DNA from 3 places in the Alteromonas sp. 4NH20-0104 genome. Region 3 is predicted to be linked to each of the others. Evidence: predicted binding sites of a transcription regulator. Region 3 holds the regulator's gene; each other region holds the start of a gene.

Evidence for each region. Region 3 encodes sigma-54, which starts transcription at its own class of promoters, with help from an activator protein. Its sites were predicted from a motif close to GTTGGCACGNNNNTNGNNT; they were not measured.
Region 1: AC27IB_RS10695 (formate/nitrite transporter family protein) is a predicted target of sigma-54. The motif match lies at 2,341-2,359, and genes of this name have one in related genera.
Region 2: flhA (flagellar biosynthesis protein FlhA) is a predicted target of sigma-54. The motif match lies at 2,194-2,212, and genes of this name have one in related genera.

What each region holds. Positions count from the first base shown of each region.
Region 1 is NZ_BAAJLP010000012.1:104,035-114,510, forward strand. It holds gene AC27IB_RS10680 (septation protein IspZ) at 1-111, opposite strand, end outside; gene AC27IB_RS10685 (energy transducer TonB) at 236-700, opposite strand; gene AC27IB_RS10690 (nitrate- and nitrite sensing domain-containing protein) at 764-2,047, opposite strand; gene AC27IB_RS10695 (formate/nitrite transporter family protein) at 2,526-3,389, shown strand; gene AC27IB_RS10700 (bifunctional protein-serine/threonine kinase/phosphatase) at 3,396-5,114, shown strand; gene nirB (nitrite reductase large subunit NirB) at 5,403-7,949, shown strand; gene nirD (nitrite reductase small subunit NirD) at 7,960-8,313, shown strand; partial or broken gene AC27IB_RS10715 (molybdopterin-dependent oxidoreductase) at 8,337-9,803, shown strand; partial or broken gene AC27IB_RS10720 (molybdopterin dinucleotide binding domain-containing protein) at 10,134-10,448, shown strand.
Region 2 is NZ_BAAJLP010000001.1:16,695-27,170, reverse strand. It holds gene fliQ (flagellar biosynthesis protein FliQ) at 1-171, shown strand, start outside; gene fliR (flagellar biosynthetic protein FliR) at 172-954, shown strand; gene flhB (flagellar biosynthesis protein FlhB) at 970-2,094, shown strand; gene flhA (flagellar biosynthesis protein FlhA) at 2,268-4,370, shown strand; gene flhF (flagellar biosynthesis GTPase FlhF) at 4,405-5,760, shown strand; gene AC27IB_RS00095 (MinD/ParA family protein) at 5,757-6,617, shown strand; gene AC27IB_RS00090 (RNA polymerase sigma factor FliA) at 6,619-7,347, shown strand; gene cheY (chemotaxis response regulator CheY) at 7,392-7,775, shown strand; gene AC27IB_RS00080 (protein phosphatase CheZ) at 7,810-8,559, shown strand; gene AC27IB_RS00075 (chemotaxis protein CheA) at 8,572-10,476, shown strand, end outside.
Region 3 is NZ_BAAJLP010000033.1:7,156-17,631, forward strand. It holds gene AC27IB_RS19395 (calcium/sodium antiporter) at 237-1,193, shown strand; gene AC27IB_RS19400 (KpsF/GutQ family sugar-phosphate isomerase) at 1,193-2,173, shown strand; gene kdsC (3-deoxy-manno-octulosonate-8-phosphatase KdsC) at 2,173-2,727, shown strand; gene lptC (LPS export ABC transporter periplasmic protein LptC) at 2,724-3,287, shown strand; gene lptA (lipopolysaccharide transport periplasmic protein LptA) at 3,256-3,828, shown strand; gene lptB (LPS export ABC transporter ATP-binding protein) at 3,825-4,550, shown strand; gene AC27IB_RS19425 (RNA polymerase factor sigma-54) at 4,618-6,096, shown strand; gene hpf (ribosome hibernation promoting factor) at 6,121-6,408, shown strand; gene ptsN (PTS IIA-like nitrogen regulatory protein PtsN) at 6,424-6,882, shown strand; gene rapZ (RNase adapter RapZ) at 6,906-7,751, shown strand; gene AC27IB_RS19445 (HPr family phosphocarrier protein) at 7,751-8,023, shown strand; gene AC27IB_RS19450 (mechanosensitive ion channel family protein) at 8,099-9,136, opposite strand; gene AC27IB_RS19455 (hypothetical protein) at 9,275-9,733, opposite strand; gene yiaA (inner membrane protein YiaA) at 9,794-10,267, opposite strand; gene AC27IB_RS19465 (DUF2145 domain-containing protein) at 10,282-10,476, opposite strand, start outside.

The DNA of each region.
Region 1 (10,476 bases), on a different contig from region 3:
ATGTCCGTTTTTATACAGCCGTGATGTATAGGTGGTAAACGAAAACGAATAGCGGATTTCATAGCTGTCGTTGTCATAGGTGAAGGGACGTCGATAGGTCCATAATCGCATCAGAGGATCCTTAAAAATCTGAGTGTTCTTAACGCTGTGGATTTGTGTTTGAAATAGTCAGACAGGCACCGGCAATATGCTGAAGGGCTACTGTGACCAGTGCCTGTTATTGCTTTTAATGCATTCAGAAAGAGGGAACAGTAATATCGCAGTGCTTTTCTGCCGCCGCTTTATTTTGTGTGCCTTGTATCATGAAATCAAATTTGACGTCTGTTGGAGCCGGTGCTCTTTCGGCGTTTGCTGCTGTAGGTTGCCAGCGCCATTGGCTGATAGCCTCAATCGCCTGCTTGTTAAACACACCGGCCGGAAATGAATCGATAATTTCTGGTTCTGTTGCCTTTCCTTCGCTGTTCACTACAAACATCACTTTTACACAACCAGACAAGCCTTTTCGCGCGGCATCCATAGAGTAACCGGGATCCACGCGTTTTTGAACTTTCCATAGGGCGTTAAACTCGGTGTCGGTTGATAACGCGAGATCTGCAGAGTTGCTGTCGTTAATTGAGTTATCTTGTGAATCTTCGGTCAGTTGGTTGCTTGCACAGCCGGCAAGCAGGGTTATCAGACTGATAAAAAGGTATTTCTTCATGGCTACATCCTATAGCTATAGTATTTTGCGGTAAAGTTATAACAAAATTTTACAGAAGCGTCATTACCCCACGCGGCTCACCACCCGCTGCGCTAAATCAGACAAACGCATATTTTGTTCCATAGCGGAGCTTTGCAATTTGCGGTAAGCCTGTTGTTCAGACAGGCCACCTTGTTGCATTAATAAGAGCTTGGCCCGGTCTATCACTTTTTGCTCATTAAGTGCCTGTCTGGCGGCGCTGAGCTCATCGGCCATATCCTCGATACGCTGAGCCTGACCACGAATAAGATCGTAGAATGATTTATGCGCCGACAGGGCAGAGCCCTCGGGCAGTTTTTTCGCCTCTCTTCCGGCGCCCTTAAGACCCTTTACCGTATTGTCGTAGAGCATGGTAATTGGCGTATCAGTAAGCGGTGGTGAATTGTTCAGGGAAGCGATTAGCATCTCATGATTACGCAGCTCTTCTTCGGCCTGTTGAATGCGCAGGGTCGCCTGGTCGGTCAGACGATCAGTCAGATGCTCTTCAATGGACTGCATGGCGTCGATACGCTGCGTAGCGATGTCGTACCAGATTTCACTGAGCTCAGCTGAGCATTCCCCGCCAGACGCCAGTGAATGAATCATTCCGCGTAAGCGGGTTATTTGCGAAGCCGTGTCGCTATTTTGTTGTAACTGCCACATTTGCATTTCTTCTTCATCGGCGAAGTTCGCGAAGGTTTCAAAGCAGTGCTGCTGAGAGTCGGTAAGCGCATTGACTCTATCTCCCAGGTCGCTGTCGAAGTGACTTTCAGCAAAACCAATAGCACCCCAGGCGCGCTCCTGCCCGGCGTATTCTTTACCCTGCATAAAGTTAAACAGGGCTACCAGCAGGCGTGTCATGGTTGGATCGCTGGCTACATCGGCCGCTTCAAAAACAACGTCGAGTAAACCGGTAATTAGGCGGCAATAGGCGTTGGTGGATTCCAGCGGTGTAAGCTGCTGAGCGGCAATTTTATTACGTAAATCGGGTAAGTGATCCATGCCCTGCAGAGCAAAGGTGATACTGCTGAGTAAACGCATGGACTGGCCGTTATCGTGCTGGCCAAGGTAAAGCGACTTAAGCAGGCTGCGTAAATCCTGCTCGCAGACTTCACTTGCGGTGATCTGCTGCTGGCGCTGCTCACCAAACCGGTCGCCCTTTGAACCTAAGAACACATTGCTTAAACCACGTTCGCGCTGGAGCTGATGGATCATGTCCTTTACGGCTTTTACCGTGCGGCAGTTTGAAGATAAATGCTGTAATGCCTGAATTTCCTGATGCTTCGCTGACAATAAAAATCGCTTGGTAATGTCACTTTGTTTGCTCATCAGGCGCTCCGTAACGTGGGCTGGTTAGTAAACTTCAGAAGCAAGCAATTCTTATTCCCATGTAATAATCTGGTCATAAAGAAGGCAGTTTGAGTTTTAATTAGGCAGTAATAGCGGGATTTGCCCAAAATGCGCGCAATAATTACCGCAGCAAAGGAGGTTGCACCGGTAATGATGCACTTTATTGGTGAAATTGCGCTATCGTGGCGCGCCGTATTTATGGATAAGTGTTTCTAAAAATTGCAGGTTTATTTTAAGTTATTGATAAATATGTTTAATTTATTTTTATTTAAATTGGCATCGAAATTGTATTCGTAGAAATAGCAAACCGTAATGGTTTTACAATTGGAAAAGAATTCGGATAAAGGCGTCCGCAACTTACTTCTTTGAAGTGAGTGCGGACGCCTTTTTTTGTGCCTGACAATTGTAATGAAGTGTTTGTGGGTGTGTTTCTGTTCAATATATTTAGGTGATTAATATGGCGTATTTACTACCTTCTGAGTTTGCAACCAAAATGGTTGATGCGGGAGAATCCAAGATTTTCATGTCTACCCGCGACACGTTAATTCGTGCATTTATGGCGGGTGCTATCCTGGCATTAGCGGCAGTGTTTGCGATTACCATCGCTGTTAAAACCGGCGTATTTCTGATTGGGGCCATCCTGTTCCCGGTTGGTTTCTGTATGCTTTACCTGATGGGCTTTGACCTGTTAACCGGTGTGTTTGTGTTGGCACCACTGGCCTGGCTGGCGAAACGGCCCGGTGTTACCTGGCCGCAGATCCTGCGTAACTGGGGGCTGGTGTTCGTGGGTAACTTTGCCGGCGCGCTCACTGTTGCCTTTATGATGTCTTTTATCTTTACCATGGGCTATAACACTGACGGTGGCGCTATCGCGACGAAGGTAGCGGGCATTGGTGAAGCACGGACGCTGGGTTATGCCGAGTTCGGTACGGCAGGTTGGTTTACCATTTTTATTCGCGGTATGCTGTGTAACTGGATGGTGTCGCTGGGTGTGGTAGGCGCAATGATTTCTACTCACGTTAGCGGTAAAGTACTAGCGATGTGGATGCCTATCATGCTGTTCTTCTTTATGGGTTTTGAACACTCAGTGGTTAACATGTTCCTGTTCCCATTTGGCCTGATCATGGGTGGTGAGTTTTCAGTGATGGATTACTTTATCTGGAACGAGATCCCAACAGCATTAGGTAACCTGGTAGGTGGTTTAGCGTTCACCGGCCTGACACTTTACTCAACGCACGTTAAAACTGCCCCTAAGCGTGTACTGGCTACCGGTGGTACTAATAAAGCCGTCCCAGCAGCGAAGGTCAACGATAAAGTCTAAGTTTATATGCCTGAAGTACGCTGGGGAGCATTCTCCGGCAAAGGAATAAAAAACATTAATCAGGACTGTCATGCTGTGACAGTGCCTGATTTTTCGCGTTTGCAGCATCGTGGTGTGATAGCCGCTGTTGCAGATGGCATAAGCAGTAGTCAGGTGAGTCAATACGCCAGCGAACTGGCAATTAATGAGTTTGTTCGCGATTACCTGATGACTGCCGATGTCTGGTCTCCGGCGCGCGCCGCTGAGCTGGTCCTGCGAACAGTCAACACCCGCTTGTATATCAAGTCACAGCTTAGCCCTTATCGGGAGAACCCGGATAAGGGCTACGTGTGTACTTTTAGTGCCGTGCTTCTGCAGGGTGATAAAGCCATCTTGCTGCACTGCGGTGACAGCCGTATTTATCATGTGCGTCAGCATCAGGCCCAACTGTGTACCGAAGATCATCGTCAGCAAGGTGAGGGCGGCCATCATTACCTCAGCAACGCACTGGGTATTAAACCCGATTTAAAAGTCGATATTAGTGTCAGGGATATGTTGCCCGGCGATACCTTTGTGGTGATGACCGACGGCATCGCCGAAACGCTTAGCGTCGAAGACTGGTTAGCCGTTTTGCAACAAGATGACACCGACTTAAATAAGGGCTGTGAACAGGTTGCTAATATGGCCCTGGATTTCGGTTGTAATGATAACCTGACCATAGCCGCGGTTAACGTTACTTCTATTCATCAGTCGGTGCCGGTGAGTTATGAGTCATCCGGTTACCTGCCATTTGTACAGAGCCCGCTGAGCGTCGGGAGCTTCATTGACGACTGGCGTGTGGAAAAGCAGCTCAGCAATACCGAGCGCAGTAGCGTATACCTTGCCCGTCATAACCACTCAAATGAGCAAGTGGTGCTTAAAGTGCCTGCCGTGTCGATGCAGGATAACAGCGGCTTTCTGGATGAAATGATCAAAGAGGAGTGGGTGGCTAAGCGGGTGAGTCACCCGCAATTACTTTCTGGCGTCAGTGAGACGTTTTCCCGTAGCTGCTTTTACGTTGTGCTGACATACTGCCCGGGCATTAGTCTGCGGCAGTGGCGTGATGATAATGGCACCCCTGATTTAATGTTACTCAGAGACTGGGCTACGCAATTATCCGGCGCTTTAACTGCGCTGCACCGGCAGGGTATATTGCATCAGGATATTCGTCCGGAAAACGTGCTGGTAGGCGAAAACAATAGTCTCACATTGATTGATTTTGGCGCGGCAAGCATTTCCGGACACAACTTTTTAATGGCTACGGAGCAACTGTTTATTCCCGGTGACTTGCTGTTTGCTGCGCCAGAGTATTTCGTTGGCCTGTGGCCTGATGAGCGCGCCGAGCAGTTCTCTTTAGCGGTATTACTGTATTACCTGTTGTCGGGGGAGTATCCCTATGATGCCGGTGTGGCCAAAAAGACCAGTTATGCAGGGTTGCTCAAACTGCGCTACATCAGCTTAAATCAGCGCAATGTATCGTTGCCCGCGTGGCTGGATGCCACCATAAAACGTGCCTGTCATCCTCAGGCTGGCAAACGCTACGAAAGTTTGTCGGAATTTGTTTATGACCTGCATCATCCTAATCCGGCGTACGGGCGCACGCTACCCTTAATGGAACGTCATCCGGTTCGGGTATGGCAGGGTATCTCTGGCATTCTGGCTATTACGGTCATTGTATTGCTGGTGCTGTTGTTCGACGCACCCTAAAGTAGACAGTGCGATGCACCAATAATAGGATTTTGCTTCGTTTTGGTGCGTGTCAGTATGGGGCAGGTGAGCTTTAAAAAAGCTAAGTGATTGAAGTTATTAATTATAAATGTTGGCACTTAACTTGTATTAGTAAACATATCGAGACTCTTGTAGCAGTTACGCGGCCAGGCAATAGCGTAGTACAAGAGCCTACACAAACAGATTAGCAAATGCTTAAACAGGCAACGAAGCCCACAACCAGGAATGGTTGTGGGTTTTTTTTTGCCTTTAAAAAAGGTAGACGAAATGAACATTTCATCACGGCAACAACGCATCGTTATTATTGGTAATGGTATGGTGGGTCACCACTTTGTTGAGCAACTGATTAACAGTGAGCACAACTGCCATATCACGGTATTAAGTGGCGAAAGCCGTCTGGCTTATGACCGTGTTTACCTCTCTTCTTATTTTTCTGGTAAAACCGCTGCTGACCTGGCGCTGACCGATGAGCAAACCTATCAGGACTGGGGCGTGAATGCCGTCACCAACGCCTGGGTAACCGACATCGATCGTGATAAGCAGGTTGTTACAACCAAATCAGGCGAGACGTATGAGTACGATACCCTGGTACTGGCAACCGGTTCTTACCCGTTCGTGCCGCCAATTCCTGGTAACGAACAGGAACACTGCCTGGTATACCGTACCATTGAAGATTTAGAAGCCATCAGCGCTTCTGCCGCGCAAAGCAAAGTGGGTGTTGTTGTGGGTGGTGGCCTGTTAGGCCTGGAAGCGGCAAATGCGCTCAAGCAGGCCGGGCTTGACACTCACGTAGTAGAATTTGCCCCGCAATTGATGGCGGTACAGCTCGATCCCATGGGCGGTGAACTACTGAAAGACAAAATTGAGGCGCTCGGTGTGCAGGTGCATACCCAGAAAGCCACCGAATGTATTGAAGCCGGTGAAACCTGTCGCTACCGCATGAAGTTTTCTGATGGTACACACCTGGAAACCGATCTGGTGTTGTTTTCTGCCGGGATCCGTCCCAGCGATCAGTTGGCTCGCGAATTTGGGTTAGTTATCGGCGAACGTGGCGGTATCGTCATCGATAATCAGTGTAAAACCACTGATAAGAACATTTATGCCATTGGCGAATGTGCCCTGTGGGATAAGAAAATTTATGGTCTGGTTGCACCTGGTTATGCCATGGCTCGCGCTGCCGTCGCCGATATCATCGGTAATGAAGGCGAGTTTGCCGGCTTTGACATGAGCACCAAACTGAAACTTATGGGTGTGGAAGTAGGCTCTATTGGCGATGCCCATGCCCGTACCCCGGGGGCATTGTCCTATACCTATCATAATCAACCGGAAGGCGTGTATAAAAAGTTAGTGGTGGATGCCAACAAATCCCTGGTGCTGGGTGCGGTGCTCATCGGTGATACCAGCGATTACGACACATTGTTGCAGTATGCGCTTAACAGTATTGCTTTACCGGACAGTCCTGAATCGTTGATCCTGCCGTCGGCAGGCGAAAAGCCATTGCTGGGTGCCGATGCACTGGGCGACACGGCTACCATTTGTTCGTGCCACAACGTTTCTAAAGGTGACATTGTAGGAGCTATAGACAGCGGTTGCTGCTCTGTGGGCGATGTGAAATCGAATACCAGAGCCGCTACCGGTTGTGGTGGTTGTGCAGCATTACTGAAAAACGTCGTCGACAGCGAACTGGAAAAACGCGGCGTAGAAGTGTCCAAAGCCCTTTGTGAGCACTTTAACTACTCTCGTCAGGAGCTCTATCATCTCATCCAGGTCGGTAAGATCCAAAGCTTCGAAGAGCTGTTGGAAAAACACGGCAAGGGCTTAGGGTGTGATATTTGTAAACCGGCTGCCGGATCGATTTTTGCCTCGGTATGGAACGATTACATTCTGGCAAAAGCACATCAGCCGCTGCAGGACACCAATGATACCTATCTGGGTAATATGCAGAAAGACGGTACCTATTCCATTGTGCCACGGGTGGCCGGCGGGGAAATTACCCCCGACAAACTCATTCTGCTTGGCGATGTGGCTAAACGGTACAATCTTTACACTAAAATTACCGGTGGCCAGCGTATCGACCTGTTTGGTGCCCGCGTAGACCAGCTTCCGGCTATCTGGGAAGAGCTGGTGGCCGGCGGGTTTGAAACCGGGCATGCCTATGCCAAGGCACTGCGTACCGTTAAGTCCTGTGTAGGCAGTACCTGGTGTCGTTATGGCGTGCAGGACTCCGTTGGTCAGGCCATTGATTTAGAAAATCGCTACAAAGGCCTGCGCGCCCCGCACAAAATCAAATTTGCTGTCTCCGGTTGTACCCGTGAATGCGCTGAAGCGCAGGGTAAGGACATAGGTATTATCGCCACCGAAAACGGCTGGAACCTCTACGTATGCGGAAACGGCGGGATGAAACCGCGCCACGCCGATTTATTCGCTACCGATCTGGATGATGCCACGCTGGTCAAATACATCGACCGTGTGCTGATGTTCTATACAAAAACGGCAGACCGTTTACAACGCACATCGGTGTGGATGGAAAACCTCGAGGGTGGACTGGAGTATCTTAAATCCGTGGTGATTGACGATTCGCTGGGCATTTGTGACGAGCTTGAAGCGCAGATGCAGCATATCGCCGATACCTATCAGTGCGAGTGGAAAACCACCGTTGAATCACCTGAAGCATTAAAACGTTTTCGTCAGTTCGTTAACAGTGATGAGTCGGATACCAATATCCAGTTTGTGACTGAGCGCGAGCAGATTCGTCCGGCCACCAAGGCCGAAAAATTTTCGGCTGGTAAAGCCATTCCCGTAGAACTCGTTTAGGAGAATTATCATGCAGGCTCAGGCTAATATTATTGCTCAATGGCATGATGTGTGTCATGTGGATGACCTGGTCACTAACAGTGGTGTGTGTGCGCTTATCGGCGATGTGCAGGTAGCGATTTTCAGTGTACAGCTCGACGGCGAGGAGAACCTCTATGCTATCAGCAACTGGGATCCCATTGGTGAGGCCAATGTGCTGTCTCGCGGTATCGTCGGCACGCTGACCGATAAAATTGTTGTGGCGTCACCGCTTTATAAAGAGCACTACGATCTGGCTACGGGAACGTGCCTGGAACGCGATGATATCAGCGTTAACACCTATCCGGTGCGCGTTGAACACGAGCGCGTGTTAATCGAACTTTAATGACGGGTGATGAGATGAATGCCATGCTGCCGCAAACAACCACTAAACACCAACCAGCCAATAAACTGGTTCAAACCACTTGTCCATACTGCGGTGTGGGTTGTGGTGTGGATGTGGTGCAAAGCGGCGGCATGACAGGCAGTCTCAGCGAGCTGAAAGGGTCCGCTGAACATCCGGCCAACTTTGGGCGCCTGTGTATCAAGGGCACCCATCTGCTGGAAACCCTGGACGGCAATAAGCGTTTACTCAAACCGGTGGTGTTTGGCCAGCCGGCCAGCTGGGATGAAGCGACGTCGATCATTGCGGCCAGAATGAAAAGTATTGTTGAGCAACATGGCCCGGATGCCGTAGCGATTTATGGCTCAGGTCAGTTGCTTACCGAAGATTACTACGTGGCCAATAAGCTGATGAAAGGCTTTATTGGTACTGCGAATATCGATACTAACTCGCGGCTGTGTATGTCTTCTGCGGTGGTGGCCCACAAACGGGCCTTTGGCGAAGACATTGTACCGTGTAATTACGAAGACCTTGAGCATACCGATCTACTGATCCTGACCGGCAGCAACGCGGCCTGGACGCACCCGGTATTATTCCAGCGCATCGAACGGGCTAAACTGCGTAATCCGGACATGAAAGTAGTGGTAGTGGATCCCAGACAAACCGACAGCTGTTCACTGGCCGATTTACATGTGGCGCTTAAGCCAGGCACCGATGCCGTATTGTTTTGTGGCTTGCTGAATTATCTTGCCCATCACAACTCCCTGGACGATACGTTTATCCAGAATTCAACCAATGGCTTTGCCGAGGCGTTGGCTGAAGCGTCAGCGTGGACGGTGGCGAAGGTTGCTGAAACCTGTGATGTACCGGTTGCTGAAATAGAGCTGTTGTTTAATTGGTTTGCGAGCTTGCCCCGGGTTATTACGTTTTTCTCTATGGGCATTAATCAGTCAACCAGTGGTGTGGATAAAGGCAATGCCATTATCAACTGCCACTTAGCCTCGGGCAAAATCGGCAAAGAGGGCAGTGGGCCGTTTTCGATTACCGGTCAGCCCAATGCTATGGGAGGGCGTGAGGTGGGTGGTTTATCCAATATGCTGGCCGCGCATATGGATATCGATAACCCTCAGCACCATGCAACGGTTAAAGAATTCTGGCGGGCGCCGAATCTCATCACTAAGCCCGGTTTACGGGCGGTGGATATGTTTCAGGCGGCGGCCGATGGCAAAGTGAAATGCCTCTGGATCATGGCAACCAACCCGGTAGCCAGTATGCCAAACCGGGCCTTAGTGGAAGCCGCGCTAAAAAACTGTGAGCTGGTCATCGTGTCAGACACGGCTGCACAAACTGACACCCTCAATTATGCTCACATCGCTTTACCAGCAACGGGTTGGTCAGAGAAAAACGGTACCGTGACTAATTCTGAGCGTCGAATCTCCCGTCAGCGCGGATTGGTTGAACCCATGGGGGAAGCCAAACACGACTGGGAAATAGTGTCGATGGTAGGCCGGGCAATGGGCTTTGAAGAGGCTTTTGCCTATCAGCATCCGGCCGAGATTTTTGCCGAGCATTGTGCGCTGACCGCAGCGAACAACAACGGCACCCGTGCGCTGGATTTAGGCCCGTTGGCCGACTTAAGCATCGCACAATACGATAGTCTGCGCCCGCAGCAATGGCCCCTGAGTAACACCCACCGTATTGGGACAGCGCGCCTGTTTGCTGACGGGTCTTTTTACACGCCTAACGGCAAAGCTAATTTTGTGGCCATCACGCCACGTTTACCTGAACAGCAAACCAGCGCCGAATATCCTTTCGTATTAAACACCGGTCGCGTGCGGGACCAGTGGCACACCATGACCCGCACTGGTAACGCGCCGCGCTTACTTAAACATATCGACCGGCCCTGGTTAAGTATTCATCCTGTGGATGCACAAGCACTTGCCGTTAAAGACGGTGATCTGATCAAAGCTCAAGCTGCCTGTGCTGGCGATATAGACGTCATTTTGCCGGTAAAAATTGATGATAAACAGCGTCGTGGCGAGGTGTTCGCGCCGTTTCACTGGTCTGCTACCTGGGGTTCTCATGCCCGGGTTGGCGCGCTGCTGAACGGTGCAAACGATACACTATCTGGTCAGCCAGAATTAAAACACGGCGCCATTAAATTAA
Region 2 (10,476 bases), on a different contig from region 3:
GTGGTCGCGGTATTTCAGGCGGCTACGTCAATTAACGAACAAACCATGAGTTTCCTGCCGCGCTTAATTGTAACGCTTCTGGCGCTTAGCTGGGGCGGTAACTGGCTGGTTCAGAAGCTGATGGACTTTACCTTTCATATGGTTGAGCAAATTCCACAGGTGGTGGGCTAAATGGAAGTCGAACTGGCTGCGGTGAATCAGTTTCTGGCTGATTTAATGCTGCCATTTATGCGCATCAGCGGGATGTTTGCCGCTATGGTAGGCCTGAGTGCCAAATCCATACCGCCGCAACTCAAAGCACTGCTGGCCATTTTAATGACACTGGTGATCATGCCGGTAGTACCGCCCACACCCATTACCCAACTGGTTGATTTAGGCACTTTCGTAATAGGTATCCAGCAACTGTTGATTGGCATAGCCGTGGGCTTTTTGTCGATGATGGTACTGAACACGTTTGTGCTGGCGGGCCAGGTCATTGCGATGCAAACCGGTTTAGGGTTTGCCAGTATTGTTGATCCGGTAAATGGCATAAACGTCCCGGCGGTAGGTCAGTTTTACCTTATTCTCGCCACGCTTTTATTCTGGGGGATGGACGGACACCTGGCCATGATCAGAATGATCGTCATGAGTTTTCAGGCTTTTCCCATTGGCGAAGCCTGGTTTGCGGCGGAACAACTGCGCGATATTGCTCACTGGGCCGGCTGGATGTTTGTTGCAGCGCTAACCCTGGCGCTGGCCCCGATTATTTCGCTGCTGATAGTTAATCTGGCATTTGGCGTAATGACCAAGGCCGCACCACAGCTCAACATCTTCAGTATTGGTTTTTCCATAGCGCAGATTATGGGCTTAATCATTATCTGGTTAACGCTGGATAATTTTTCCACTCACTTTGCTAATCAATGGCAACGGGCTCAACAGTTTATGTGTGAGCTGCTATTGATTTGTCCGAGCTGATAAGGCTGAGCGACCATGGCGGATTCATCAGAAAAAACAGAAGACCCCACGGGGAAACGACTCCAGGATGCCCGCAGCAAAGGGCAAATTGCGCGTTCTAAAGAGCTGTCGACTACGTTGGTGCTGGTGGCAAGCAGTCTGATGCTGTTGTTATTTGGCAGTTTTATTGCCGATGCGCTGTTTGCTATCGCCAGTAGGATGTTCACCCTTTCGCGGGACGAAACCTACGATCCTACCCATATGTTTTCCGCCTGGGGGGTTGCTATTACTGAAGTCAGTACGCCGGTGATCTCGTTTATGCTGGTAACTATGATTGCCGGTATTTATGGCTCTATTGCGCTCGGCGGCTATAACTTTACCTGGTATTCTGCGGCGCCAAGATTCTCCAAGCTAAACCCGTTAAGCGGCATTAAGCGGATGTTTGGGGTGAACGGGCTGGTAGAGCTGTTAAAAGCCTTCGCCAAATTTATAGTCATAGGCGCCATGGCCCTTTTCGCGCTGTCTTTATTTCAGGATGAGGCGCTGCACCTGGATCAGGAAATCTACCCGCTGAATATTTTCCATGCCCTGGATATGATTGAGTGGGCGTTTTTTCTGCTGACCCTGGGGATGATCCCCATTGCGCTGTTTGATGTGCCTTACCAGTCTTATAAGCACAATGAACAAATGAAAATGACCAAGCAGCAGGTTAAGGATGAGCGCAAAAACTCAGAAGGTGATCCGCAGGTAAAAGGGCGGATCCGTAAACTGCAATATCAGGCCGCTGCCCGTCGAATGATGCAGGAAGTGCCCAAGGCGGATGTGGTCGTTACCAACCCGACCCATTACTCTGTAGCGCTGAAATATGACGAGCACGGCTTGCGCGCTCCTGTTGTTATTGCCAAGGGATCCGATGAACTGGCAATGCATATCCGAAAAATTGCCACCGCCCATGATGTGCCGTTAATTCCTTCTCCGATGCTGACCCGGGCGATTTATTACACTACCGAAGTGGATGAGGAAATTCCGCACAAGCTGTTTATGGCAGTGGCCCAGGTACTGGCCTATGTTTTCCAGCTTAAGAAATACAAGGCCGGTAAAGCCAAACGACCCAAACCACTCAATCGTAATCTGCCCATTCCGCCTGATATGCGTTACTAGCCCTTACTGAACCCAGACTTAAGGCCGGTCATGCCGGCTTCTAAGTCATAAACCACACCGCTGGTGATAATTCGAGCACTTGAACGAGACAGTCTAAAAGCTGGCACGGGGATTGAAGTAGTCCCTGTAAGCGACCTTTAGTGTCAAAAATCGGTTATTGAGAACGTCTCGTTATGGTGTTAACAGAATATCTACAGCGTGTTGATAAATCCCGGCTTCAGCAATTGAGCCAGGGCTTAGGCGTACCTTTGGTTCTGCTGGCCATTATGGGCATGGTGATCCTGCCCATGCCGCCGATTCTGCTCGACATTTTATTCAGCTTCAATATTGCGCTTTCACTGGTCATTATTCTGGTTGCGGTACTGACCAACCGGCCGGTGGATTTCGGTATTTTCCCGCTGGTACTGCTAATTGCTACGGTTTTACGTCTTGCGCTGAATGTTGCTTCTACCCGGGTGGTATTGCTTTATGGCCACGAAGGCGGCGATGCGGCCGGTAAAGTTATTGAAGCCTTTGGTGAGGTGGTGATCGGCGGTAACTACGCAGTGGGTGTCGTAGTATTCGCTATCTTATTGATTATTAACTTCAAAGTAGTTACCGCTGGGGCCGGGCGTATTTCCGAAGTGGGCGCGCGTTTTACCCTTGACGCGATGCCGGGTAAGCAAATGGCCATTGATGCTGATTTAAATGCCGGTTATATCGATCAGGACGAAGCGCGCCGCCGTCGTGAAGACATCACGGCTGAAGCCGACTTTTACGGCTCTATGGACGGTGCGTCAAAATTTGTTAAAGGCGATGCCGTTGCCGGTTTGTTCATTATGATGATCAATATCGTCGGTGGCCTGTTTATTGGGATGATCCAACACGACCTGTCATTCAGCAACGCGCTGGAGGTGTACACCATACTGACCATCGGTGACGGCCTGGTGGCGCAAATACCTTCCTTGCTGCTGTCGGTGGCTACCGCCATTATTGTGACGCGTGAAAATGAAAGTCAGGAAATGGGCAGCGAAATTACCACGCAACTGGGTAACAAAAAAGCGCTGTATATTTCTTCTGGCATCCTGTTTGTTATGGGCATTGTACCGGGCATGCCACATCTGGCTTTTCTGACCTTCTCAGCGTTGGCCGGCGGCTATGCTTATTATCAGACCTATGCCGAAAAACGTAAGGCTGAGCAACCGCCGACTCCGGTGGTCACCAATAACAGTGAAGATAATGTGCCGGCTGAGATTAAAGAACTGGGTTGGGATGACGTACAGCATGTCGACACCATTGGTCTGGAAGTGGGTTACCGTTTAATTCCGCTGGTGGATAAAACCCAGGGCGGCGAATTACTGACCCGGATTAAAGGCGTGCGGAAGAAGCTTTCTCAGGAACTGGGCTTTTTGATCCCACCGGTTCATATTCGCGATAATCTTGACCTGGACCCTAATGCTTACAACATCTCCATGCTGGGCGTGACGATCGGAGATGCTGAAGTCAGCCACGACGAAGAGCTGGCCATTAACCCCGGTCAGGTGTTTGGTAAACTGGAAGGTCGCGCTACCCGTGACCCGGCGTTTGGCCTGGATGCCGTCTGGATTAAGCCTGCCCAACGAGAGCATGCGCAAACTCTGGGTTATACCGTTGTGGATGCGGCAACCGTTATCGCCACCCATTTAAGCCAGTTATTAACCAATAATGCCTACCAGTTGCTTGGCTTTGAAGAAGTACAGCAACTGATGGATATGCTGGCCAAGCATAATCCGAAACTGGTTGAAGGCCTGATCCCCGATCTGGTGTCGCTGGCAACGGTAGTGAAAGTGCTGCAAACCCTGTTATACGAAGGCGTGCCTATCCGTGATATGCGCACCATTGTGCAAACGCTCACCGAGTATGCACCGAAGAGTCAGGATCCTGACGTTTTAGTGTCAGCTGTGCGGATCGCCCTGAAGCGTCTGATTGTACAGGAGATAAACAGCGGTGGCGCCGAGTTGCCGGTAATTACCCTGGCTCCGGAACTAGAACAAATGCTGCATCAGTCACTACAAGCGGGTGGGGATGATGGCGCCGGTATAGAACCCGGTCTGGCTGAACGTTTGCAACAGTCGCTGCAACAGGCTGGTCAGCAGCAGGAACTGGCGGGCGAGCCCGCGGTGTTATTAACGTCGGGCATGTTACGCCCGGTATTGTCGAGATTCTTAAAGAATGCAGTGAATGGCTTGCACGTGTTGTCGTATCAGGAAATTCCTGATGATAAGCAGGTTCGCATTGTTTCTTCCGTCGGTCAGTAAGCTGACAGACACCCTTAATACCTAAGAGGTCATTATGAAAATTAGACGATTTTTTGGCAAAGACATGCGCGAAGCATTAAGCCAGGTAAAAAATGAGCTGGGTAGTGATGCGGTGATCATGTCAAACCGCAAAGTGGCCGACGGCATTGAACTGGTAGCCGCTTACGATAAAGAGCCTGAAGCCAGATTGTCGGTACCGCCGAAGCCAAAAGCCCCGGAGGCCAGACAAAACGAAGGCAGTCTGCCGACCTTAAGCGAGATTATTGGCGATGATGGTCCGGATACTCTGCGCGCATTGCTCGAAAAGCAGGCTGAGCAGAAAGCGGCAGTAGCCCAGCGTGTAGAAGCGGCCAACGCTGAAGCGGAGAAACGCGCGCCGGTGAAACCGCTCGCGACCGAGGCCCCGGCAGTCAAAGAAACCTCACCATTCCCCGCAGTTGAGGAAGACGCAGAGCACAGCGGCGGTGGCAGTCTGGCGGATATCCGCGCTGAAATTGCCTCATTACGCAATGTGTTACAGTTTCAGTTAGCCGATATGCAACAGCAGCAACAGTCGCGCCTTAAGCCACAACAACGTTACCTGTTGCAGCAGCTTTGTGCGATGGGAATTAGTCAGCAACTGGCCGCACAAATGGTCACCTACACGCCGGCTGAGTGTAATGAGCGCGAGGCCTGGCTGTATCTGTTAAAACTTTTGTCCAATCGTCTGACCACCAATAACGATGATATTCTCACCCAACAGGGAGTGGTTGCTTTAGTCGGACCGACCGGTACAGGTAAAACCACTACCATTGCCAAATTGGCTGCCCGCTATGCCCAAAAGTATGGTGCCGATCAGGTAGCACTCATTACTATCGATAGCTACAGAATTGCTGCGTATGAGCAACTAGCCACCTATGGCAAAATTATTGGGTGTCCGGTTCGTAAAGCTCAATCAGGTGAACAATTGGCCGATTTACTGTTTCAGCTGCGCAACAAACGCCTGGTATTGATCGATACCGCAGGCTTTAGCCAACGCGACAGTCGTTTGATTAGCCAGCTTGCCACCTTCGGCCAGGTAAGCGGTCAGCAGGTAAAAAACTATTTAGTTGTGCAGGGTAATACGCAACAGGCTACACTTAAGCATATTATCAACGCCTATAAGAGTATTGATTTGCAAGGATGTATCATCACTAAGCTGGATGAGTGCTATAGTTTAGGGGAAGTGGTCAGCAACGTAATTGAGGCGCAATTGCCGGTCAGTTATGTTGCCGATGGCCAACAGGTGCCTGAGGATATTCACGTTGCTAATGCGAAATCTATAATCTCTTTAGCAGCAAAGCTTTATAAAAAGTATGGTTTGAATCATACTAATAGCAGTTCCGATGTAAACACAGCACAGGCAGTATGATTGAAGACCAGGCGAGTAGCTTACGAAAGATGAATCAATCACGATTAATCAAGGTAATAGCCGTTACCGGCGGTAAGGGCGGAGTAGGGAAAACTAACGTTACTCTGAATACCGCTATAGCAATGGCAAAACAAGGCAAAAAGGTCATGGTTCTGGATGCAGACCTTGGTCTGGCGAACGTAGACGTGATGCTTGGACTGCGCGTAGAGAAGAATTTGTCTCACGTGTTGTCCGGGGAATGCACGCTCGACGAAGTGCTGGTAACCGGTCCCCATGGCATTAAAATCGCCCCGGCGACTTCCGGTACCCAGTCCATGACAGAGCTGTCACCCACTCAGCATGCCGGGCTTATTCGCGCGTTCAGTGAACTGCGCTCGCAAATCGATGTGTTAATCGTCGATACGGCGGCAGGTATCTCGGATATGGTGCTCAGTTTTTCCAGGGCTTCTCAGGATATCCTGGTAGTGGTGTGTGACGAACCCACCTCACTTACCGATGCCTATGCACTGATTAAAATTCTGAACCGCGACCACGGCATTTTCCGGTTTAAGATCGTGGCCAATATGGTCCGCGATGTGCGGGAAGGGCAGGAGTTATTCAGCAAGCTTTCCAAGGTCACCGGGCGTTTTCTCGATGTGGCACTGGAATTAGTTGCCACGATTCCCTTTGATGAAAACATTCGTCGGGCGGTTCGCAAGCAAACCGCTATTGTGGATGCTTTCCCGTCATCACCGGCTTCCGTCGCGATTGGTCAGTTGGCCACCAAAGCTCTGACCTGGCCTGTCCCGGCGCAGCCCGGCGGACACCTCGAATTTTTCGTTGAGCAACTGATCGCGTCGAAGGTGGCAGGGAGATAGCGTGAATAGCAAAGCTGCAGCGTACCAACAACAAACTGATAAAGCGCAGCTGGTTGAGCGACATGCCTCTTTAGTCAAACGTATTGCTCACCATTTAATGGCGCGGCTACCAGCCAGTGTAATTGTCGATGATCTGATTCAGGCCGGTATGATTGGCCTGCTTGAGGCAGCGAAAAATTTTGACGGCAGCAAAGGTGCCAGTTTCGAAACCTTCGCCGGGATTCGGATCCGTGGTGCTATGCTGGATGAAATCCGCAAAGGCGACTGGACACCCCGGTCGGTCCACAAGAATGGCCGGGCTATTTCCGATGCCATTTCTCAGGTTGAGCGGGAAACCGGACGTGATGCGCGGGATGTCGATATTGCGGCCAAGCTCAATGTATCCTTGCCGGAATACCATCAGATGTTATCCGAGGTCAATGCCGGCAAACTGGTGGGTATTGAAGATTTAGGCGTGTCTGAAGACGTAATCGCGACGGATGAGTCGCGGGGTTCGGATTCGCCGCTGGAAGATTTAATGCAAGGTTCATTTCAAAAAGCGCTGGCGCATGCTATTACTACATTACCAGAGCGTGAAGCGATCGTACTATCCTTGTATTATGACGAAGAATTAAACCTGCGGGAAATCGGCGAGGTTCTCGAGGTAAGTGAATCACGGGTCAGTCAAATTCACAGCCAGGCGATGTTAAAATTAAAAGCGCGCATGCGGTCCTGGCAGACTGGTGAGTAACATTAACTATACTAACAATATGACTATCCTCACTGGAGGCAATTTTGGATAAGAATATGAAAATTCTCGTGGTAGACGATTTTTCTACGATGAGACGTATTATCAAAAACTTACTCAAAGATCTCGGCTTTTCCAATATTCAGGAGGCCGATGATGGAAGTACTGCACTGCCAATGTTGCAGCAAGGTGACTTTGACTTTGTGGTGACTGACTGGAATATGCCGGGCATGCAGGGTATCGATCTGCTGCGGGCAATTCGTGCAGACGATAAACTCAAGCATTTACCGGTACTGATGGTAACTGCTGAGGCGAAAAAAGAGCAAATCGTAGCGGCCGCTCAGGCGGGGGTAAACGGCTACGTAGTTAAACCGTTCACTGCCGCTACGCTAAAAGAAAAACTAGAAAAGATTTTTGAACGTTTAGGTTAATCCAGTAACGTGTTTAACCGCTGAGGACAACTGGATGACTGAAAATAAGAAAGTCCCCATTACGCTGGATGAAGCGAAGCAGTTGGTTACCTTTCTGGAAGAAGGTGATACCGATTCTGCTAATGCACTGCTTGACGCTGTCACCATGAAAGAGTCTGTCGAATTATTCGCAGAGGTGGGTAAGCTTACCCGTCAGTTACACGACTCTTTAAACAATTTTCAACTGGATGAACGGATCGCCGGTTTGGCGAACGAAGATATCCCTGATGCGCAGACCCGATTAACCTACGTTATTGAAGAAACCGAAAAAGCGGCTAATACTACAATGGATGCTGTTGAACAGAGCATGTCTATTGTTGAAACCATGAAAGGGCAATTAGACAGCCTGATGCCTGAGTGGAAAAAGTTAATGAACCGCGAGATCGAACTCGACGAATTTAAATCCATGTGTCTTGACCTGGATAAACACCTTGAATCTTCTGTGGACGATGCCGATAAGATGATGGGGCTGTTGACCGAAGTGCTTATGGCGCAAGGTTATCAGGATCTGACCGGACAGGTTATCCGTCGCGTAATAGAGTTGGTCAAAGAGGTTGAAGACAGCCTGGTTCACATGCTGACTGTGTTTGGCGGTGCAGAAGTGACCAAAGCGGCCAATTCTTCGCAGCCGAAGGCCGAAAAGGCGATTGTCGCCGAAGGGCCAATTATTGATGCCGAATCGCGTGACGATGTGGTGTCTGGCCAGGATGATGTGGATGACCTTTTATCCAGCCTGGGTTTTTAGGGGAGCGGATACATGTCTTTTGATGTCGATGAAGATATTTTGCAAGATTTCCTGGTTGAAGCCGGTGAAATTCTTGAGCAACTCCAGGAGCAGTTAGTTGATCTGGAGAACAATCCAGAGGATAAGGACCTTCTCAATGCCATATTCCGGGGCTATCACACCGTAAAAGGGGGTGCCGGATTTTTGTCACTGACCGAACTGGTTGAAATTTGCCATGGCGCTGAAAACGTCTTTGACGTAATGCGTAATGGCCAGCGCTCGCTGACCCCCGAACTCATGGATACTATTCTGCAGGCCACTGACGTGGTAGTGGATATGTTTGAAAAGGTCAAAATGCGAGAGCCGCTGGAACCGGCTAGTGCTGGGCTGGTTGAGACATTGCACAAGCTGAGTAATCCGGAAGCGCCCGGAGAAAATATTTTTGGCGACACGCAGGATGAGGCGCCGGCCGCACAACCTGAACCCGTCGAAGTCGAAGAGACGTTCGAGCTGGAAGAAGACACTGCTCAATCAGGCAATCCATCTGAACTGATTGAAGATATCACTGAAGACGAATTTGAAGCCTTGCTCGATGAGCTGCACGGCACTGGTGGTGCACCCGGCGCCGCGGCTGGCGCTGCGCCTGCCTCTCCGGCACCGGCTCCAACGCCGTCCGCCGCACCAGCTGCCAGCGGTAATGAAGACATTACTGACGATGAATTTGAAGCGCTGCTTGATGAATTACACGGTAAAGGACAGTTCAGCGGCGAGTCTCCAGCCCCTGCATCACCTGCGCCTGCCAGTCCGGCTCCGGCAGCGGAGACTGGAGGGGGGGAAGAAATCTCTGATGATGAGTTTGAAGCCCTACTGGATCAATTACACGGGCAAGGAAAAGGCCCCGGTGCGGATGCTCCTGCAGAACAAAAACCGGCTGAAAAACCGCGTGTAAAAGTTGACAATACAGCGCCGCCAGCCGCCAAAGCTGCAGCACCGGCAGCTAAACCTGCTACGCCGCCGGCTACCCCGGAAAAAGCTCAAAGCAAACCCGCGGCGCCGGCAAAAGCCGCTGAACCTGCGGCTAAAAAAGAAGAGAAAAAAGCGGGGCCTGCTGCGCCTCAGGCAGAAACCACAGTCAGGGTTGATACCCGTCGTCTTGACCAGATCATGAACATGGTCGGTGAATTGGTACTGGTGCGAAATCGTTTGTTAAGTCTGGGCATCAGCATTAACGATGAGTCAATGTCCAAGGCCATTGCTAATCTGGATGTGGTTACCGGTGACTTACAAGGTGCTGTGATGCAAACCCGCATGCAGCCCATTAAGAAAGTGTTTGGGCGCTTTCCGCGAGTCGTTCGTGACTTAGCCCGCAGCCTGAAGAAAGAAATTACCCTTGAGCTTGAAGGGGAAGAAACCGATCTGGATAAAAACCTGGTTGAGGCGCTGGCCGATCCGCTGGTTCACCTGGTGCGAAACTCGGTGGACCATGGTATCGAAATGCCCGACGACCGTCAGGCTGCCGGTAAGCCCAGAATGGGTAAGGTGAAACTGTCAGCCTCCCAGGAAGGGGACCATATCCTGCTGGTTATCGAAGATGACGGTAAAGGAATGGATCCGGACAAATTGAAGGACATCGCGATTTCCCGTGGTGTGCTCGATGCCGATGCGGCAGCCCGGATGTCGGATGTTGAAGCCTTTAATTTGATTTTTGCCCCTGGATTTTCAACCAAAACCGAAATCAGTGATATCTCTGGTCGCGGTGTTGGTATGGATGTGGTGAAAACCAAAATCAACCAGCTTAATGGTACGGTAAATATTGATTCTCAGTTGGGTCGTGGTACTCGTCTGGAGATAAAAGTACCCCTGACACTGGCCATTTTGCCAACGCTAATGATTGTGGTGGGCAAACAAACCTTCGCATTACCGCTGGGTGCTGTGAGC
Region 3 (10,476 bases):
GCAGTTAACTCTGTGACACTCTACACAAGCAGACGTTCCATGACGATTGGACTTAGGCCCAGAAAAACTCCCTCTTTAGCCATTAAAACGCCCAACGGGTCGAGAAAGTTCATTTAGCCGATGTGCACCTCCTACAGGTAATAAGACCGGACTGACGCATTTTTCTGTCAGCCTAAACATAGGAATAAGCGCATTTTTTTGCGAGAATACCACTTTCGATGGAAGCAGGTTTTGGTGTGATACTTCAGGTAGCTATTTTTCTGGCCGGACTCGCGGTACTAAGCTGGAGTGCCGACAAATTTGTTTATGGCGCATCGGCTTTGGCTAAGAACATCGGTATATCGCCTATGATGATTGGCCTGACGATAGTAGCCATGGGCTCTTCAGCGCCGGAAATTGTGGTGTCTGCCGTCGCGTCTATCAACGGCAATCCGAACACCGCAGTAGGCAATGCCCTGGGCTCCAACATTACCAATATCGGATTAGTACTCGGTATTACTGCCCTTATTAAACCTTTACTGGTGTCGTCCAGCACCCTGAAACGGGAATTCCCCTTGTTAATGGTGATCAACGTGATTGCCGTGTATTTCCTGTATGACGGCGAACTCACCTCGATTGAGGGCGTTATTCTTATTCTGCTGTTTATTTTTGTGCTGGCCGGTATGGCCTGGATCTCGCTACTGGTAGACAAAGGCGATCCGCTGATGAATGAAACCAGGGATGAAATTCCCACAGCAGTGGAAAATTCCCATGCGGTGATGTGGATTGGCTTAGGGTTAGTCCTGTTGCCGTTAAGTGCCCACTTTATGGTAGACTCCGCCGTTCATATCGCCCGTTACTTCGGCATGAGTGATTTGGTCATTGGCTTAACCATTATTGCACTGGGTACCAGCCTGCCCGAACTGGCCGCCAGTGTGGCCGGGGTGATGAAGGGCGAAGACGATCTCGCCCTGGGTAATGTAATTGGCTCGAATATCTTTAATTTGCTGGCGGTGCTTGGCATGCCGGGGCTCCTCGCGCCGGGCTTACTCGACGAAAATGCCGCCCACCGTGACGCACTGGTGATGCTGGGACTGACCCTGCTATTATTAGTGTTTAGTTTTAATTTCCGTGGGACACGACGAATCAACCGTGTCGAAGCAGTCCTGCTAGTGGGCTGCTACCTGGTTTATCAGTATTGGTTATTTGCCTAATGACATCACAACAACAATCTTCCTTTATCGAGTCGGCCAAGCGCGTTGTCAGCATCGAGCAAGCCGCGATAGCAGCCCTTGCGGAACGCTTTGATGAGCGTTTCATTCAAGCGTGTGAACTGCTGAAAAACTGTCAGGGTAAGGTCGTGGTCAGTGGCATGGGGAAATCCGGTCATGTGGGCAATAAAATCGCCGCTACCCTTGCCAGCACGGGCACCCCGGCTTTTTTTATGCACCCGGGCGAAGCGAACCACGGCGATCTGGGCATGCTTGGCGCAAACGATGTCCTGCTGGCCATTTCAAATTCCGGCGAAACCGGTGAACTGCTCAACCTGTTACCTGTGGTGAAGCGTCTCAATGTTCCGGTCATTGCCATGACAAACCGTACCGACAGCACCCTGGGCAAACATGCCGACGTGGTACTCGACATTGGCGTTGAACAGGAAGCCTGCACGCTGGGCCTGGCGCCAACCACCAGTACCACGGTGACCCTGGTGATGGGTGATGCCCTCGCGGTAGCCTTACTCGATGCCAATGGTTTTACCTCTGACGATTTCGCTCTGTCTCACCCCGGCGGCAGTCTGGGCCGCAAATTATTGCTCACGGTGGCCGACATAATGTTAAGCGGTGACGAAATTCCGTTGGTGCCGGAACAGGCAACCGTGTCTGAGGCCCTGCTGGAAATTTCCCGCAAGGGGCTGGGGCTTACCGGTATTACCGACCGTCAGCAAAAGCTGTTGGGCGTGTTCACCGATGGCGATTTACGCCGATTGCTGGATGCCCGGGTAGATATTCATAACACCCGGATGGAAGAGGTAATGACCCGCGGCTGTAAAACCTCCCACGGCGAAGACCTCGCCGTTGAAGCACTTAATTTAATGGAACAATATAAAATTAGCGCGCTGTTAGTCGTAGATGAAAACAATCAGCCGGTAGGTGCCTTTAACATGCACATGCTGTTAAAAGCGGGAGTATTGTAATGAGTACGGTAAAAACGCTGTATACTGATTTGCCTGAGGCGTTTTTCCAACAGCTTAAAGGCATCAGGCTGCTGGTTTGTGACGTGGATGGCGTGTTCTCTGACGGGCGCATTTATCTGGGTAATCAGGGCGAAGAATTAAAAGCATTTCATACCCGCGACGGCTATGGCGTTAAGGCTCTGGTTAATGCTGGCATTGAAGTGGCGGTGATTACCGGCCGGCGTTCAGTTATTGTTAAGGACCGTATGACATCATTAAAGGTGTCGCATATTATTCAGGGTGAAGAAAACAAAGCCGACGCGCTGGCTGCTCTCATCAGCTCATTAGGGCTTACCAGAGAACAGGTGGCAGCGATTGGCGATGATATGCCGGATACCGGTATGTTTAACCACAGCGCAGTTAACATTGCGGTACAGGATGCGCATCCTCAGGTGATTCAACAAGCCAACTGGATCACCACCCTGCCCGGTGGTTTCGGCGCGGTCAGAGAAGTGTGCGACACGCTGCTGCAGGCCAACGATGCTTTACAGGGTATTTTAGGGGCCAGTGTATGAATAAAGTAGGTTTGAGCATTGCCAGTCTGTTTATCCTGGCGTCATTGCTGTACCTGCCCGGCTATCTGGCCGAAGATCCGGTTGTCGCACCGGATCAGGATGTGCTGGCGATTACCCCCAGTTATAAAGCCCGCAACCTGACCACCACGTTATACAATGAACAGGGTCAGCGTGTGCACGAAGTGTTTTCGTCAACCATGGAAAACTACGAGCAACTGGGGTTCGTCCTGTTTTTAGCGCCCCAGTACACTATTTATCAGGAGTCTGGCGAACCGCCCTGGCAAGTAGTCGCCGACGAAGGCACGTTGTATGATAACAACATGATACAACTGGAAAATAACGTAGTGATTGTGAGTAAAAACCAGGCTGACTTTGTGCAGCGTGTAACCACAGACTACCTTGAGATAGATTTGGACCAACAAACCATGGTGTCTGACGCCAGGGTGGAAATTTCGGGGCCTGATTTCCTGATATTTAGTAACGGACTTCGCGCCAACCTATTGAATAAAACTTATGAGTTGAATCAACATGTGCAAACGACTTATTCCCCTGCTAACTAGTCTGACGCTGGCCATCTCGCCGGCGCTGGTACTGGCAGCCAAGTCAGATTTCAAGAAAGACATTGAAGTGTTTTCTGAATCACAGTTTCTGGATGGTAAGAATAAAAAGTCCATTCTGATTGATAACGTCCAGGTTACTCAGGGCACATTAAGCATTCAGGCCGACCGCGTTGAAGTTGAAGCAGGCGGCGGTAAAGGCAAAGAAATCTTTATTGCTACCGGTAAGCCGGCGGTATACAGCCAGACCTTAGACGATGGCCGGGTGGTCGAAGCCCGGGCATTCGAAATTCGTTATGAAGTGGCTAACCGCACGATTTCTTTATCCGGCGATGCTGAGTTAAACCAGAATACCAGTGTGGTAAAAGGCGAAACGATTGTTTACGACATGGACAAGGAACAACTGAAAGCCACCGGTGATGGCAGCGGCAGTGAAGATGGCCGGGTACGCACCGTTTTCAGTCTGGAAGACATTGAAGCCGTGCGCGACGAAAACAAGGCCAATGGCAGCGAAGACGACCAACAGGACAACCAAGACGAATGACCACCCTCACCGCCAAACACTTAGCCAAGTCGTATAAGTCCCGGCAGGTAGTTAGGGATGTCAGCGTTGAAGTTTCTGCCGGCCAGATTGTTGGCTTGCTCGGTCCCAATGGGGCCGGTAAAACCACCACCTTCTACATGATTGTGGGTCTGGTAGCACTGGATAAAGGCGATATCCGCATCGACGATATGGATTTAACCCGCCAGCCCATGCACGAGCGCGCCCGTAATGGCATTGGTTATTTACCTCAGGAAGCGTCTATTTTCAGAAAGTTAAGTGTTTTTGACAATATCATGGCAATATTGCAGACGCGCAAAGACTTAAATTCTGCCGAACAGCAAAATGAAGCCGATGCCCTACTTGATGAATTTAATATTAACCATATACGTAATAGTACCGGGATGAGTTTGTCGGGTGGTGAGCGGCGCCGGGTGGAAATTGCCAGGGCGCTGGCCGCTAATCCGAAATTTATTTTGCTTGATGAACCCTTTGCAGGAGTTGACCCAATTTCGGTTAATGATATAAAGAAGATCATACAACATCTTCGTGATCGTGGAATTGGTATTTTGATTACCGACCACAACGTCCGGGAAACCCTCGACGTCTGTGAGAAAGCCTACATTGTGAGTCAGGGTGAATTAATCGCTCAGGGCACCGCGGAACAGGTTTTAAGTAATCAAAAGGTCAAGGATGTATACCTGGGTGAGCAATTCAGGCTATAGTTAGATACATAAAGACAACAAATTTTGTCCCTATCAATAACAAGCAAGGCGTTAAGAACAGAAGTAGATGAAACCATCTTTACAGCTCAAATTTAGTCAACAACTTACTATGACGCCACAATTGCAGCAGGCGATTAAACTGCTGCAACTTTCGACCCTGGATTTACAACTGGAAATCCAGGAAGCACTCGATTCAAATCCGTTACTGGAAGTTGATGACACCAGCGATAACGACACCATTGAGAAAAGTAAACTCGATGCCGAAGCGGATGCCGCAGCAACAGCCAGCACCGACACCAGCATGGATACCAACGAGGCGCTCGAGAAAAACGAGCTGCCTGATGAACTGCCTATCGACAGTACCTGGGACGAGTATTACTCGGCGTCTTCTGCACCTGCACCAGGGCCGGCGTCTTCTGATGATGAACAAATTTTTCAGGGTGAAACCACCGACAACATTCAGGATCACCTGCTGTGGCAGATGCGCCTCACCCCCTTTAGCGATGTAGACCGCGCCATAGCCATTGCCATTATCGATTCCATTGATGAATCCGGTTATTTAACCGTTACGGTTGAAGATATCCTGCAGAGCGTCAATACTGAAGATATGGAAGAGCCCGTAGAAGTTGATGAAATTGAATGCGTGCTCAAGCGTATTCAGATGTTCGACCCGATTGGTTCAGGCTCACGTACCCCGCAGGAGTGTCTACTGGTTCAGCTCAAACAATTTGCTCCCGAAACGCCCTGGCTTAAGGAAGCAATGATTCTTATTGAAGACTATGCTGATTTGCTTGGCAGCAAAGATTATCGCACGCTGATGCGTAAATCGCGGCTCAAAGAAGATGATTTGCGTGAAGCCATGCGTTTACTGCAAACCCTGAATCCTCGTCCTGGCAGCGCACTTATCACGCAGGAATCTGAATATGTGATCCCCGACGTGTCAGTCACCAAAAAGAAAGGCCGTTGGGTAGTTGAACTGAACCCCGACAGCCTGCCAAAACTGAGCGTAAACCAGCAGTATGCAGCCATGAGCAGACAAGCCCGTAACAGCTCAGACTCGCAGTTTATTCGCTCCCACATGCAGGAAGCAAAGTGGTTCATTAAGAGCCTCGAATCGCGCAATGAAACATTGCTCAAAGTAGCTAACTGTATTGTGCAGCAACAAATGGGCTTTTTTGAGCACGGCCCGGAAATGATGAAGCCTATGGTCCTCAACGACGTAGCCGAAATGGTCGATATGCATGAATCCACCATTTCGCGGGTAACTACCCAAAAGTACATGCATACGCCCCGCGGTATCTTTGAACTGAAATACTTCTTCTCCAGCCACGTAGCCACCGAGTCTGGCGGAGAATGTTCCTCTACCGCTATCCGCGCACTGATTAAAAAACTGGTTGCCGCCGAGAAGCCCAGTAAACCACTAAGCGACAGTAAAATTGCTCAATTGTTGGCCGAACAAGGTATTAAAGTTGCCCGGCGAACAATAGCAAAATACCGGGAATCTTTGTCGATTCCACCGTCTAACCAACGCAAGAGCCTTATTTAGGCCGAAATATAAGGAAGACGAACTATGCAAATAAATCTTACAGGTCATCACATCGAGATAACCGATTCTTTGCGTAATTATGTTGATACCAAGTTTAGTAAACTGGAGCGCCACTTTGATCACATATCCAATGTGCATGTGATCCTCAACGTGGAAAAGCTTTCTCAAAAAGCCGAAGCCACGATGCATTTAAGTGGTGCGGAAGTATTTGCGTCGTCAGAAAATCAAGATATGTATGCCGCGATAGATAGTATGGTCGACAAACTGGATCGTCAGGTAATCAAGCATAAGGAAAAGCTTAAAAAGCACTAGGCCCCAAATAACCTTATGAATATTCAAGCCTTAGTTAGCCTGGATCGCACTAAATGTGCGGTCCAGTGCAACAGTAAAAAACGAATTTTAGAAATTATCAGCGACATTGCTGCCGAAACCAACGCTGAAATTCAAAAAGAAGATGCCCTGAATGCACTGCTAAGCCGGGAAAAAATGGGCAGCACTGGCATCGGCAATGGCATTGCCTTACCCCATGGCAGACTGGCTAACCTATCCAAGGTTACGGCCGTTGTGGTAACCACTACCCCAGCCATCGCATTCGACGCCATTGATGATAAACCGGTCGATATCTTTTTTGCCATTCTGGTCCCTGAAACCCAAACCGAAGGTCATTTGCAGACACTGGCTACCATCGCCGGCAAGCTGAGCCAGAAAAGTATTGTAAAAACCATCCGTAACGCCGAATCGAAGGAACAGGTTATCGCCGCTCTGTGCGACGAGGCTGCACAATAGTCCGGCAGGGAGTCTGACAACATATGAAACTTATTATTATCAGCGGGCGCTCCGGCTCCGGCAAATCGGTTGCGCTAAGAGCCCTGGAAGATTTGGGCTACTACTGCGTTGATAACATTCCGGTTAATCTGCTCCCAACGTTAACCCATACGGTGGTTGACGAATACGACCAGGTGGCGGTGAGTATAGATGTTCGCAACCTGCCTAAAGATCCCGACGAACTGGTAGAGATCCTTGATTATCTGCCTTCGTCCTGGTCGATGACCATTGTCTATCTGGATGCCAGCGACGACATGCTGGTAAAACGCTTTAGCGAAACCCGCCGCCTGCATCCGCTGGCAAAACTGAACAAGTCACTGGCCGATGCCATTCTGGCAGAAAAAGAGCTGTTAGCACCCATTGTAGAGCGTGCTGATTTGTATATCGACACCGACCACCTGTCGATTCATCAGCTGGCTGAGCTTATCCGTGAACGGATTTTGGGTAAGAAAAGCTCCCGACTGGTACTGGTGTTTGAGTCATTTGGCTTTAAGCACGGTATTCCCAAAGACGCCGACTATGTATTCGATGTCCGCTTTTTACCTAACCCGCACTGGGAGCCTGACTTAAAACATTTAACCGGTCTGGACTCGCCGGTAGAAGCTTTTCTGGGCTCGCAGCCCATTGTCACCAAATTTATCTGGCAAATCCAAAACCTGCTGGATACCTGGATGCCCCATCTGGAGCGAAATAATCGCAGCTATGTGACCATCGCCATTGGCTGCACCGGCGGCCAGCATCGTTCCGTATTTGTGGCGCAGTCTCTGGCCAAAATATACGGCGATAAGCATCCGGATGTGCAAATTCGTCACCGGGAGTTAAACCGATAATGCGTGTAGAAAAAACCCTTACTATCGTCAATAAACTGGGCCTGCACGCCCGGGCTGCCACACAGTTAGTACAACTGGCTAATCAGTTCGATGCCGAGATCACCCTCAAAAAAGGCGATAAAGAAGCTAATGCCAACAGCGTATTGGGATTAATGCTAATGGAAAGTCATCAGGGCGAACAGGTGGATGTGATCAGCGAAGGCCCCGACGCCGAAGCCGCCATGGCAGCAGTGGAAGACCTGATTGTTGGCCGCTTTAACGAAGACGAGTAACGCACACAGCTAACCTCTGTGAAGCGGTTATCTGTGCTTTCCTTGCGATGCAAAGATTAATCACTTAATCATGCGCTAAGACAATATATTAGCGCCCTGCTCCGGCGCTCTGGCTTCTTCTGCCTGGCGGCGTATATCATCGTTTTCACTGGAAACGTCATCATGAGCCGCCGTACGTTTCTCTGCTACGGCTTTAGGTTCGCTGACCGGACTTTGCTTAACCGGTTCTTTTTGCTCGCTAACCTGCTCCGGATTATTCACCATCGTTACCGGCACGCCCTGCGGGAAAATCACTTCACGGGCGTCGTCCGGCATGCTTATACCCTTAGCGGTAAACAGTTCTACCAGGTCGCGCATCAATACCGACGCCATTTTAATCACGCTGGTATTCTCAACATTAATCCAGAAATACACTTTGAGATTTACCGTCGCCGAGCCAAGCTCATCAACCAGCACTAACGGCTCTGGCTCTTTCAGTACATTGGGATGGTCGCTTATAAGCTGTAAAGCCAACTGCTGAGCCTGCTGACAGTCGGCATCGTAACCAATGCCTAAGGTAAACTGGCCGCGCATTTTGGGGTTAGCGGTGAGATTCTTAATGGTCCCTTTGTAAATGACGGCGTTAGGGATCTGAATATGATTACCGTCAAAATCTACCAGCGTGGTGGCGCGTGTCGTGACTTTCTGCACCACCCCGGTGTAATTGTTAATTTGCACCACGTCATCAATGCGGAATGGGCGCTGCACCGTTAATAGCAAACTGGCAATCATGTTTTCGGCGATATCCCGAAAGGCAAAGCCCAAAATCAATCCCAGCACACCAGTTCCGCTCATGATGGCTACGGCAAACTCGGTAAGGCCGGAGAGCTTTAAAAACACATAGAGTGCGAATAGGATGAAAATCAGGCTTAGTGCGCGCTGACTCACCGAGCGCAATAGCGGACTGGAAGAGAGATAACCAATAGGCTTAAGCAACGCTGCCGAGAGCCGCCCCGCCAGCCACAAGGTCAGCATCAGTACCAATAATCCCAGCGCAATGGCCGGCAGTTTAACGATAAATGCCTGCCAGTAGCTGCTTAACGCGCTAACCAGTTCGCCGGTAGATGATTCCATTAACTTATTCCTTTGCGCTGTTCCTGCTAGTTAATAACCGCTTTGCCCCTGAATAGATCAGAAAAGCCAGAGCGAAATAGTAAGCTTTCATAGTTCAGTCAGGCATCGAGCCTGGCTTTATGAATAGAAGCGCTGGAATCAGCACTTGTTACGGAACCTTTGCCAAAACCGTGCTCCCATGAACACCACACTACCGGCTACTGCCCCTATCGGCAAAGCATTTAGCGGTACAAGAATAATGTTCAGCACCGCGGTAGAAGACATTCGTTGCGGGGTATAAGAGGCATAAAGCATATGCCAGTACCCGCAAAAGTGGAGCCCCATAACGACAAATAGAGCAGACCAAAGAGCAAACTTGCCTGGTATGGAACGTTTCAGATTGGTAGTTAGCCCTACCAGCAACAGAGCACCGTAGGGAATGGCTCTGAATCCTGCGGCAAGTAGCAGACTGTCGACAGTTAAATACCGTGTAACCTTAGTAAAACCTTCTGCTACTCCGTAGTCGCCAACAAATACAGCCAATACCCAGTCCACCAGTATTTGATTAATAACAACGAAGGCGGTAATTAACCCTATCCAGAAACTTTTACCCATCATTCAATCCTTGTTGAGTTCATCGCTTGAATATCGATGTAGAGTAAGTAGCCTTCAGGCTACTTACTCAGCTTCTGGAACGAAAGTGGCTGCCTGGCTGGTGGTTGACTGAGTAGTGACACTCTCGGATTTAGCCTCAGCACAATCCCGTACGTTCTTTTGCACGGTAATGGCCGCAAACATACTCAATACAAAGGCCATTCCGAAAAAGCCCTTTTCACTAAGTGCAAGTTCTGCGTTGTACAACCCCACTATTAACAGGGCAATGGCAGCCACCGTTGCTACACCACAAGCAATAAAGTATGCCCGGGTCACTTCGATTCCAGCCATTTTATCGCGGATGGTTTTCTGTAAAGACACCACAGCGAATAATCCCAGTAGCATGACGGTCAGGTAATAGCCTTTTTCATTAAGCTGCATGTAAGCGTTAAATAAGCCAATCAGGTAACTGGCAACTCCAATAATAAGCGCTGCTACTGCAGCAATCCGAAAAGCTTTGGTGGGTGCATTTGTCATCGTTTGAGTTGAGATTTCCATGTCGATATCCTCGGTTAAATAGCTTGAGTGCGGCCATTGGCATAGAGCACCACGGCATGTTGAGATAAGTTAAACTGCGCTAAGTAGTGGCCAATAGTGGTAAAGGTAGCTGTGCGAACCCGCCCCTTGTGATCAGAAGTGGTTACCCCATCTGTCACCATGCTGCCCACCGCCAGTTTTAGCGGGCTGATATGCACTCGCTGCGGTTT